2 regions of the Arthrobacter sp. AL05 genome follow, and region 1 is predicted to be linked to the other one. Evidence: predicted binding sites of a transcription regulator. Region 1 holds the regulator's gene; the other holds the start of a gene.
What was found. The regulator LexA, encoded in region 1, represses DNA repair genes until DNA is damaged. The targets are predictions, from matches to a motif close to TCGAACANNTGTTCGA.
Positions count from the first base shown of each region.

Region 2: the regulator LexA is predicted to act here: its motif matches at 2,556-2,571, upstream of uvrA (excinuclease ABC subunit UvrA).

Region 1 is NZ_JASBRC010000002.1:423,758-429,458, reverse strand. Features, by position in the region: gene QK287_RS04240 (histidinol-phosphate transaminase) at 1-684, opposite strand, end outside; gene QK287_RS18500 (LysM peptidoglycan-binding domain-containing protein) at 752-1,225, opposite strand; gene lexA (transcriptional repressor LexA) at 1,568-2,314, shown strand; gene QK287_RS04225 (ATP-dependent DNA helicase) at 2,576-4,762, opposite strand; gene hflX (GTPase HflX) at 4,755-5,701, opposite strand, start outside.
Region 2 is NZ_JASBRC010000006.1:129,070-134,770, forward strand. Features, by position in the region: gene uvrA (excinuclease ABC subunit UvrA) at 1-2,424, opposite strand, end outside; gene QK287_RS09815 (GntR family transcriptional regulator) at 2,631-3,023, opposite strand; gene QK287_RS09820 (ABC transporter ATP-binding protein) at 3,020-4,750, opposite strand; gene QK287_RS09825 (ABC transporter ATP-binding protein) at 4,951-5,701, opposite strand, start outside.

The DNA of each region.
Region 1 (5,701 bases):
CATGGTGCGCGAGACGATCAGGCGCTCCCGCCCGGGCAGGAGGGTGAGGGCGCTCGGCGTGCCGTCGTGGGCGAACTCGTGGTACGCCTCGTCGACGATCACTATCGTCTGGCTGGCTTCGCCGGCTTCGTACACGGCCTTCACCACGTCCAGGCCCAGACCCGTACCGGTGGGGTTGTTCGGGGAACACAGGAAGACGATATTCGGCTGCAGTTCCCGGACCTGGCGGGCGGCCGAGCCGGCGCTCAGGCCGTAGTCCTCGGCACGGATGCCCGTGATGTATCCGGTGTCCGTTCCGGCGGCCAGCAGCGGATACATAGAGTACGTGGGAGGGAAACCAAGGGCAGTGCGCCCCGGACCGCCGAAGGCCTGGAGGATCTGCTGCAGCACCTCGTTGGAACCGTTTGCCGCCCAGATGTTCTCCGCGCCCAGCCCGTGGCCCAGGTATTCCGCAAGGGCTTCGCGCAGCTCCGTAAACTCGCGGTCCGGATAGCGGTTCAGGCCGGCGGCGGCAAGGGTAACCGCCTCCGAGATCGCGGCGAGCACATCGGCCGGGACACCGTGGGTGTTTTCATTGACGTTCAGCAGGATGGGAACGTCAAGCTGCGGCGCACCGTAGGGCGTCAGTCCGCGAAGATTGGTCCGGAGGGGAAGTCGGTTCAGGCGCTCTAACTGGTCAGTCACCTCACTAGTTTAAGTGAGATCGCCGCGGGCCCGGAAACTGTGACACCTGACCCATCGCTCAATGGCCCTACGTGGACGGAATGAAAAGGGCCTGGCCCGGCACCACGCGTGCCGCCTCGAGGTTGTTCAGCTCGATGATGTCGGCAACGACGTCGCGGGGGTCACGGCTGGGCACCACGGCGGCGGCAATGGCCCAGAGCGACTCCCCCGGCTGCACCGTCACGGTGACAGTTGGTGTGGGTGACAACTCAGCGGTGGACTCTGCCGCTTTGGCGGGCGCGTTGAGGAAGCCGCTCAGGGTCAAAATCAGTGCAGCCAGCAGCATCAGCGGCACGCCGATAAAAACAAGGCGCCCCCGGCGGGTGAGCTTCAGCGGCGCCTGCCGGGCACGCGGCCCGCGGACGGCGTTGAGCTGCCGGCTGCCGGGGCTGTCCTGCACGGCAGGGGCGGACCCGCCGCCGGGTGCGCCGGCGTCGTGCCGGCCGTAGTTGCCGAATGCGTCGCGGCCGAAAGTGTCGTGAAACGCGCTTGATGCTGACATGAACTGAGCCCTTCCTGGACCATACTGTGCCGCCCGGCGCACTCCACATACGTGCCGCCAACCGGCCTAACTTTCGAACAAACAACCGAACGCCATGCCCTGCACGGGCAACTAAGTAATAGAACACATGTTCGAATCTTGTTAGTTCTGTTTTAGCACTTATTAACGAACATTGTCGAGACTCGCTAGAACAAATGTTTGAAAAAGCGGTGTGGCTGGCCTAGGTTTGACTCAAAGAACAACCACTTCTGCAGTTGATCAGCAGGGTCTGACATTTCAGGCCGGAAGTTCCCGGCGGCCGCAGCCACGGCAGCCGGGCGGAACGGAAAGGCGTTGGCGAACATGGCAGCACAAGCCACTGGCGGCAGGGCCACCCAGCGGGGCCCGCAGGCTGCCCGGCCACCGAAGAGCCTTACCGTTCGGCAAAAGAAGATTCTGGAAACTATCCAGCGCTCCGTGACGGACAACGGCTACCCGCCGTCCATGCGCGAGATCGGCGACACGGTAGGACTGGCCAGCCTCTCCAGCGTCACCCACCAGCTCGCACAACTGGAAAAGCTGGGTTACCTGCGGCGCGACCCGAAGCGCCCGCGTGCCATGGAAGTGCTGATGCCGCTGACCCTCGATGAGGGAAGCACAAAGATCCCAGCCGCCAAGGCCGGCGGGCTGCGGACCGTGGGCGGGCTGTCCGTGTCCGAGTTGAGCAGTGCCACCGACACCGCCATGGTGCCGCTGGTGGGCCGGATCGCGGCCGGCGGTCCGATCCTGGCCGATCAGGTCGTTGAGGACGTGATGCCGTTGCCCCGCCAGCTGGTGGGCCACGGCGAGCTGTTTATGCTCAAGGTCGCCGGGGATTCCATGATCGATGCAGCCATCTGCGACGGCGACTGGGTGGTGGTGCGCCAGCAGGGCGACGCCGTCAACGGAGATATCGTGGCCGCGCTGCTGGACGACGAGGCCACCGTTAAGACCTTCCGGCAGCGCGACGGCCACACCTGGCTGCTGCCGCAGAACACGCAGTACGAGCCCATACTCGGCGACCACGCCGTCATTATGGGCAAAGTCGTCTCGGTACTGCGCTCGCTGTAGCCCGCGTTGGTGCCGGCTTGATCCGGCCACGACCCGGCGCGCCGGTAGCCCGGCCGCGGCCTTATGACCCCCGGCACGTTCGGCCCGGTTCCCCGCCCCCTTATGTTCCCTGCCCCTTAGGTTCGCTGCCCCCTGAGTTTCCCTGGCCCCTGATGGAGAGCCGGCGGCGGGAATGCCGAGGGCCCGGTGCTGCAGCCCTGGCCCGGTTCAAGGAACCGGGTGGGAGCACCAAAACACTGCAAACCGTCCCGTCAGCGGCCGCTAGTTGGGCTGCCCGGATTCCTTCCCAAGCCGTTCGAGGGCAGCCATGGCGACCACGGGATCGGTGGTGGGCCAAAATGGCGGCAACGCCGCCCGGAGGAATCCGCCATAGCGTTCGGTGGACAGCCGTGAATCCAGCACAGCCACCACTCCCCTGTCCGTGGTGGTCCGGATCAGCCGGCCTGCGCCCTGGGCCAGGCGGATGGCGGCGTGGGTCGCGGAAACGCTCATAAAGCCGTTGCCTCCGGCCTGTGCCACGGCGCGGGACCGGGCAGTCATCAGCGGGTCATCGGGACGCGGAAACGGAATCCGGTCGATCACCACGAGGCGGCAGGAGGCGCCGGGCACGTCAACGCCCTGCCACAGGGACATGGTGCCAAAGAGGCAGGTGTCCGGTTCATCGGCGAACTGTTTTACAAGCGCGGTCATGGTCGAGTCGCCCTGGCATAGGATGCTGACGTCCAGCCGCGGCCGCATCGCCTCGGCTGCGTCCTCGGCGGCGCGGCGGGACGAAAACAGGCACAGCGCCCCGCCGCCGGAGGCGCGGATGAGCTTCTCGAGTTCGTCGAGGGCTTCCGGGGACGTGCCGCGGCCGGGCTTGGGCAGGTGCTTGGCGACGTAGAGAATGCCTTGTTTGGGGTATTCGAAGGGTGAACCGACGTCGACGCCGGTCCAGCTGGGGGCCCCGGGGCCGACCAGGCCCAAGCCGCCGGCGGCGGGTTCGAACGCGGAGCCGATCGCCAGGGTCGCGGAGGTCAGGATTACAGTGTGGTCCGCGAAGAGGCCCTCACGGAGCCGGCCGGCGACACTGAGCGGAGCGATGTTGACCAGGGCGGGCGCGGACTCGTCGGGCTGGGAGTAGCCCTGCTGCGGGTCAAAGGTGCTGTTGCGGGAAAACCAGACCACTTCACGGTTTTCCCGCGCCGCCAGCAGCCGTTCGCATAGCTCCAGGATCACCATCAGGCGCGAGCGCGCCAGCTGGCGGCCGCCGTCGGCCGTGTTGGCGCTGTCCCCCTTGGAATCCGAGAGGGCCGCGCGGCACGCGTCCCGCAACTGGTCGACACAGTCCAGCTGTTCACTGTTTAACCCGTTCGGCATCAGCCCGCCGGGGACGCCCTCAATGGCAAGTTCCAGGTTGGCGGCGGCGTTGTTCAGCGCGTCCACCGTAATGCCGGTGTGCTTCCGGGCCCCGGACGCGGCGGCGTGCACCATCGCGACGGAGAGCTGGCCGGAGACCGCGCCGGTCACGCGGTCCTGGAGTTCATGGGCCTCATCGACCACCACAACATCGTATTCCGGCAGCACTGCGAGGCCCTCGAAGGCGCTGACCGCCAGCATGGCGTGGTTGGTGACAACAACGTCGGCGTCCGCGGCGTTCTGGCGGGCGAGTTCGCTGAAGCACTCTGCCGCCAGCGGGCATTTTTGCGCGCCAAGGCACTCCATCGAGGTAACTGAGACCTGCCGCCACGCACGGTCGGTGACCCCTGGCAAAAGCTCATCCCGGTCTCCCGTCGAGGTGTCCTCGGCCCAGTCGCGGAGCCGGACGACCTCCTTGCCGAGCTGGGAGGACGGGCCGCCCATCGCGGCGGCAAAATGCGGCACGGAGGTATCCTCCCCGAGCGAGAAGAGCTGGCCTTCGGACGGCTCTTCCGAAGGGAAGCCGCCGTCGAGCTTATGCCGGCACACGTAGTTGGACCGTCCCTTGACGAGGGCAATTTTGACCGGCCGGTCCAGCGCCGGGGTGATGGTCTTCAGCAGCCGGGGCAGGTCCCTGCCAACGATCTGGGTCTGCAGGGCGAGGGTGGCGGTGGAGACCAGTGTGGGCTTGTCGCTGACCAGCGAGTGGGCGATCAGCGGGATCAGGTACGCGAGGGATTTGCCGGTGCCCGTGCCGGCCTGGACCAGCAGGTGGTCGCCGCTGTCAATCGCGTGCGCCACCTGCCGGGCCATCTCGTGCTGGCCGTCCCGGCTCTGGCCGCCCATTCCCGCCACGGCGCGGTCGAGCAGTTCGACGACGAATTCCGCACCGGCCCGGGCACCTGTTCGAGCCGGCGGCTTTGCGTCCGGTTCAGTCCCGGCAGGGTCCACCGCCGCCGGGACCGCCGTGGCCGCGTCCTCCGCTGCCCGGGCGGTTCCCGCCGGGTGGTCCGTGTCGGCTTCCGCCCCGGTCACCGCTGCCTCAGTCATTGCTGATGAACGAATCCAGTTCAGCGGCGAAGCCTTCACGCACCATCACCACGGCACGGGTGCCTGCTTCCTCGTGGTCCAGGCTAAGGATTTCGGCGTCGGTCTCGTGCAGCTTGCTGAGCAGGTCCCCGCGGTTGTAGGGAATCATGAGTTCCAGCTTCACGCTGGGCCGCGGGATGCCTTCGCTGATGGCTTTGAGAAGTTCCGGGATACCCTCCCCGGTGCGTGCCGACGCCACAATGTGGCGAGGTTCGCGCTGCTTAAGCCGTTCGATCACAAAGGGGTCGGCGGCGTCGGCCTTGTTCAGGACGATGATTTCCGGCACCTTGCGGGCATCGACTTCGCTGAAGACGGCCCGGACGGCCGCGATCTGGCCTTCCGGATCCGGGTGCGAGACATCCACGATATGCAGGATCAGATCCGCGTCCGCGACTTCCTCCAGGGTGGAGCGGAATGCCTCCACGAGCTGGGTGGGCAGCGAACGGACGAAGCCGACGGTATCTGCCAGCGTGTAGCCCAGGCCGTCCGAGGTTTCGGCTTTGCGCACCGTCGGATCCAGCGTGGCGAACAGGGCGTTCTCCACCAGGACTCCGGCGTCGGTCAGGCGGTTCAGCAACGAGGACTTGCCGGCATTGGTGTACCCGGCGATCGCTACCGACGGCACGGAATTGCGACGGCGGTTGGCCCGTTTGGTTTCCCGCGCCGGCTTCATTGCTGCGATTTCACGGCGCAGCTTGGCCATCCGGGTGCGGATCCGGCGGCGGTCCAGTTCAATCTTGGTTTCACCGGGACCACGCGAACCCATGCCGGCGCCGGCGCCGCCTACCTGGCCACCGGCCTGGCGTGACATCGAGTCGCCCCAGCCGCGCAGCCGTGGAAGCAGGTATTCGAGCTGCGCGAGTTCCACCTGGGCTTTACCCTCGCGGCTCTTGGCATGCT
Region 2 (5,701 bases), on a different contig from region 1:
GAACGCCGCGAAGAATTCGGCGCCTTCCTCGATGGGCATGTTCAGTACGTCGGCGATCGTTTTGCCCTTGTAGTGGACTTCCAGGGTTTCGCGGTTGTACCGGGCGCCGTGGCACACCTCGCAGGGTACGTAGACGTCCGGCAGGAAGTTCATTTCGATCTTCAGCGTGCCGTCACCGGAGCAAGCCTCGCAGCGGCCGCCCTTGACGTTGAAGGAGAACCGGCCCGGCAGGTAGCCGCGCACCTTGGCCTCAGTGGTGTCCGCGAAAAGCTTGCGGATATTGTCGAAAACGCCAGTGTAGGTGGCTGGGTTGGACCGCGGTGTGCGGCCGATGGGGCTCTGATCGACGTGGACCACCTTGTCGAGATGCTCGAGGCCCTGGATGGACTTATGCCGTCCGGCCACCTGTTTGGCGCCGTTGAGCTTGTTGGCCAGGACCTTGTACAGGATCTCGTTTACCAGGGTGGACTTGCCGGAGCCGCTGACGCCGGTCACCGCGGTGAACAGACCCAGCGGGAACGTAGCGTCAACGTTCAGGAGGTTGTGCTCCTTGGCGCCGACGACCTTAAGCTCACGCTTTTTGTCGTACTTTCGCCGCTTTTTCGGGACTTCGATCCGCTTCCGGCCGGAGAGGTAGTCACCGGTGAGTGACTCGGTGTTCTCGAGCAGCCCCTGATAGGAACCGGAGTGCACCACCATGCCGCCGTGCTCGCCGGCGCCGGGTCCGATATCGACCACCCAGTCGGCCTCCTGGATGGTGTCCTCGTCGTGTTCGACCACAATCAGGGTGTTGCCGAGGTCCCGCAGCCGGGTGAGTGTCTCGATCAGGCGCCGGTTATCCCGCTGGTGCAGGCCGATGGAAGGCTCGTCCAGGACGTAAAGGACACCCACCAGGCCGGAACCGATCTGGGTGGCCAGCCGGATCCGCTGGGCTTCGCCGCCGGAGAGAGTGCCGGACGCCCGCTCCAGGTTCAAATACTCCAGGCCGACGTCGAGCAGGAAGGTGAGCCGGGCCTGGATCTCCTTAAGGACCTGGTTGGCAATCTGGGCCTCCCGTCCGGTCAGCACCAGGTTGTCCAGGAAATAGGCGCAGTCGCGCATTGGCAACGCGGCGACCGCGGCAATGGACTTGCCGTTGATCAGCACCGAGAGCGAGGCCGGGTTCAGGCGTGCACCGTTGCAGGCCGGGCACGGAATCTGCCGCATGTACTCCTCGTAACGGTCCCGGGCCTTGTCCGAGTCCGTTTCGAGGTGCTTGCGGTGGACGTACTGGATGACGCCTTCGAAGCCTGTGCTGTATTTGCGTTCCCGGCCGAAACGGTTGCGGTACTGCACCACCACTTTGTGGTCCTTGCCGTGCAGCACGGTCTGGCGGGTGTCCTCGGAGAGCTTGTCCCACGGGGTTTTCATGGAGAAACCCAGTTCCTTGGCGAGTCCGCCGAGCAGCCGGTTCCAGTACTCCGTGGTTGCCGTGCCGAGCGACCACGGAGCGATGGCACCCTCCGCCAGGGACAACTCCCCGTTCGGGATGATCAGTTCCTCATCGACCTCGAGCTTCGTGCCGATGCCGCTGCAGGCCGAGCACGCACCGAAAGGATTGTTAAAGGAAAAGGAGCGGGGTTCGATCTCATCGATCGCCAGGGGGTGCTCATTTGGGCAGGCGAGGTGTTCGGAGAACGCCCGGACCCGCTCCGGGTCGTCAGCTTCGAGGTCGACGAACTCGGCGAGGATCCTGCCCTCGGCAAGGCCCAAGGCAGTTTCCACCGAGTCCGTGAGGCGCTGGCTGATGCCGTCCTTGACCACAAGGCGATCCACCACCACCTCGATGGTGTGTTTGAACTGTTTGCCCAGCTTGGGCGGGTCGCTGAGTTGGATCAGCGTGTCATCGACCCGGGCACGCGAGTATCCCTTGGCGGTGAGCTCCTTGAACAATTCGACGAATTCGCCCTTGCGGCCCCGGACAACCGGTGCCAGGACCTGGAAGCGGGTGCCTTCCGGCAGCTCCAGGAGCTGGTCCACGATCTGCTGCGGGGTTTGCTTCGCGACGGGCTCCCCGCAGATGGGGCAGTGTGGGCGGCCAACGCGGGCCCACAGGAGCCGCATGTAGTCGTAGATTTCGGTGATGGTACCCACCGTGGAGCGCGGGTTTTTGCTGGTGGACTTCTGGTCGATGGACACCGCGGGCGAGAGGCCCTCGATGAAGTCGACGTCGGGCTTGTCCACCTGGCCGAGGAACTGCCTGGCGTAGGCGGAGAGGGATTCGACGTAGCGGCGTTGGCCTTCGGCAAAAATAGTGTCGAACGCCAGGGACGACTTGCCCGAGCCGGAGAGGCCGGTAAAAACGATCATGGAGTCGCGGGGCAGGTCCAGGTCCACGTTGCGCAGATTATGCTCGCGCGCGCCTTTGACCACCAGCCGCGACATGTCCGGACGCTTCACCGCGGGGCGCGCATCGTCTGCGCGGCCCGGTTTTGCGGACTCCGTCGGGAGGACTGCGGACTGGGAATCTACGGCTGGATCGTCAGCTACGGCTTTAGGCACGCTACCAATGCTAATCGAAAACTTCTTCGAAGATCCATTTCCGGGGCGCCCCGTGCCGCGAAATCCCGCGCGGCAACTTAGCGCCGGTCCTAGGAGCGGTCGTACGCGGCGGCGAGCAGCTGCACGGCCTCGGCGAAGCTGGCGCCCTGGGCTTTCGCGGCATCGGCGAACCCGGCAGCCACAGCGGAGAGCGAGCTCCAGGCTTCGTCCCGTGCGCACATCACAGTGCCGTTTCGGCGCCGGGTGACCACAACGCCGGCGGCCTCGAGTTCCTTGTAGGCGCGGGCCACGGTATGGGGTGCGACCCCCAGCTCGCCGGCAAGGCTGCGGACGGCAGGGAGCTTGGTCCCGGGCGCCAGCGCGCCGTTGTCGGCCCGTTCAATAATGTTGAGCCGGAGCTGATCAAACAACGGGACCGTGCTGCCGGGGTTGGGCCGCCAGGCACCGGGAAACGGGACCGTCGATGCGTCCGTGGGGGTCACTGTCCGGGCTCCCGGCCGGAGGTGGCCTGTTCGCGGCGGGCGAACTGTGCCTTATACAGTTTCAGGTACATCCCACCCCTGGAGATGAGTTGGCGGTGGGTTCCTTGTTCAACGATCCGTCCTTGATCCATGACCAGAATTAGATCAGCGTCGCGCACGGTGGACAAGCGGTGGGCAATCACGAAGCTGGTGCGTCCCTGCCTGAGGCCGCGCATCGCCCGGCGGATCTGGACTTCGGTGCGGCTATCCACCGAGCTGGTCGCCTCGTCCAGGACCAGGATGCTGCGCCCGGCGAGTTGCGCACGGGCAATCGAAATCAGCTGGCGCTGTCCGCGGCTGAGCGAGTCTCCGTCGTTGCCGAGCATCGTGTCGTACCCCTCAGGCAGCGCCCGGACGAACTGGTCAACATGGCTGGCCTGAGCAGCGGCAATCACTGCGGCATCGCCCGCGCCGGGGCGGCCGTATTCGATGTTCTCCCGGATGCTGCCGGTGAAGAGCCAGGAGTCCTGCAACACGGTCCCGAACCTGGCCCGCAGTTCGTCGCGTGTCAGTTCGGCGATATCCGTGCCGTCGACAGTAATCCGGCCCGAATCGAGTTCGTTGAAGCGCATAAGCAGGTTCACAACAGTGGTCTTGCCGGCTCCGGTATGGCCAACAATTGCCACGGTCTGGCCGGGTTCCACGGTAAAACTCAGATCCTGGACCACCGGTGAACCGGGCCGGTAACCGAACGTCACACGCTCAAACGTGACCCGGCCCGCGGCATGGGGCGGCGCAATTCCGGCCCCGTGCCGGCCCGGGTCCGGCGGGATCTCCGGTGCATCCAGGAGGTTAAAGACCCGCCCGGCCGAGACCAGGCAGGACTGCAGCAGGGTCAGCATGCCGCCAATCTGCCCCATCGGTTGGCTGAAGAGCCTGCTGAATTGGATGAAGGCCTGAAGGCCGCCAATCGTCATGGCCCCGGACAGCACCTGAAGCGCCCCGACGACGGCGACGGCGATGTAGTTGAGGTTGGAGACCAGGACCATCAGCGGCTGAACGACGCCGGACACGTACTGGGCGCGTGCGCCCGCGCGGCACAATCGGTCGTTGGCGTCCCTGAAACTGGACGCAGCTGCCTCCTGCCGGCCAAAGGCCTTGATCACCTCATGTCCGGTGAATAGCTCCTCGAGTTGTGCGTGCAGCTCCCCGGTGCTGCCCCATTGCTCAGTGAAATGGCCCTGTGACTTCCGGGCCACCAGGACGGTGATGAGGGTCGACACCGGGACGGACACCAGCGCGATCACTGCCAGCACCGGGGAGATCCACAGCATCATGCCCAGCGCCCCGGAGAGCATCAACAGCGACACAATGAGCTGGTTGAGCAGCTGGTTGAGCGCCTGGGCAATGTTGTCGACGTCGTTGGTGGCTCGGCTCAGAACGTCGCCACGGTGCTGCTCGTCGAAGTGGCCCGACGGCAGGACGTGCAGTTTGACCTCCACCGAGGCACGCAGCCCGCTGCTGAGTCGCTGCGCGGCAACGGCCGTCAGGGTGCCCTGGATCCAACTGAAGGCCGAGGCCCCCAGATACATCAGCGAGACCTCCGCCAGCAGGGCAGCCAGCTGATCCTGGTCGAAGGTTCCGCCGGTGACGCCAGCAACAACGACGTCGGTGGCGTCGCCGAGGACTTTGGGCGCCAGCACGTTGAGCACCACAAATGCGCAGGTGGCAGCGAGGACGCCTGCCATCAGCAACCTCGACGGGCGCAGCAGCCCGAGTAGCCGCCCTGCCGTGCGCCAGCGAAGCCGGCCGACGCCCGGGGTCGTTCCGGGAGGCGCTGACGGGAGGGCAGCGCGCCGGCCGTCCGGTTGTGTGTCCAGCACGGGTTGCTCTGTGGTCCCGCCGGCGGCGGGAGTGCCGGTCCCGGCGTCGGGGGGCGGCTCCGGCTTCACGGGGTCTCCTCAAGCACCAGCTGGGAGGCTGCGATCTCCTGGTAGCTCGGCGAGGACTCCATCAGCTGCTGATGTGTTCCCTGTGCCACGAGCCGGCCGTCCTCGAGGACAAGGATCAGCCCTGCGTCCTCGATCGTGGCAACACGTTCGGCCACGATCAGGACAGTGGCCGAATGCAGCAGCGGCGCCATCGCCTGTCGGAGCCGGGTGTCCGTACCGTAGTCCAACGCCGAGAAACTGTCATCAAACACGTACACCGCCGAACGCCGGAGCAGAGCCCGGGCGATGCAAAGCCGCTGCCGCTGGCCGCCGGAAAAATTCGTTCCGCCCTCCGTCACCGGTGCCTGCAGCCCCTGCGGCAGCCGCCGGACAAAAGCACCGGCCTGAGCATTCCCCAGTACCTGCCAGAGTTCCTCGTCCGTGGCTGCCGGCGCGGCCATTCTCAGGTTCTCGGCAAGCGTCCCGGAGAACAGGTAGGAGTGCTGGGGAACGAAGGCTATCAGGCTGCGCAGCGTCGCCAGGGACAGCCCGCGGACTTCGGATCCGCCGATGCTGATCGTCCCGGCGGTGGCATCCAGGAACCTTGGCAGCAGGTTCAGCAGGGTGCTCTTACCGCTGCCGGTGGCGCCGATGACCGCCGTGACGGTTCCGGGAAGGGCTGTGAAGCTGACACCGTCAAGGACGGGGACCTCAGCCCCCGGGTATGCGAAGGAGACGTTTCGGAACTCCACGGTGTTGCCCACCGGC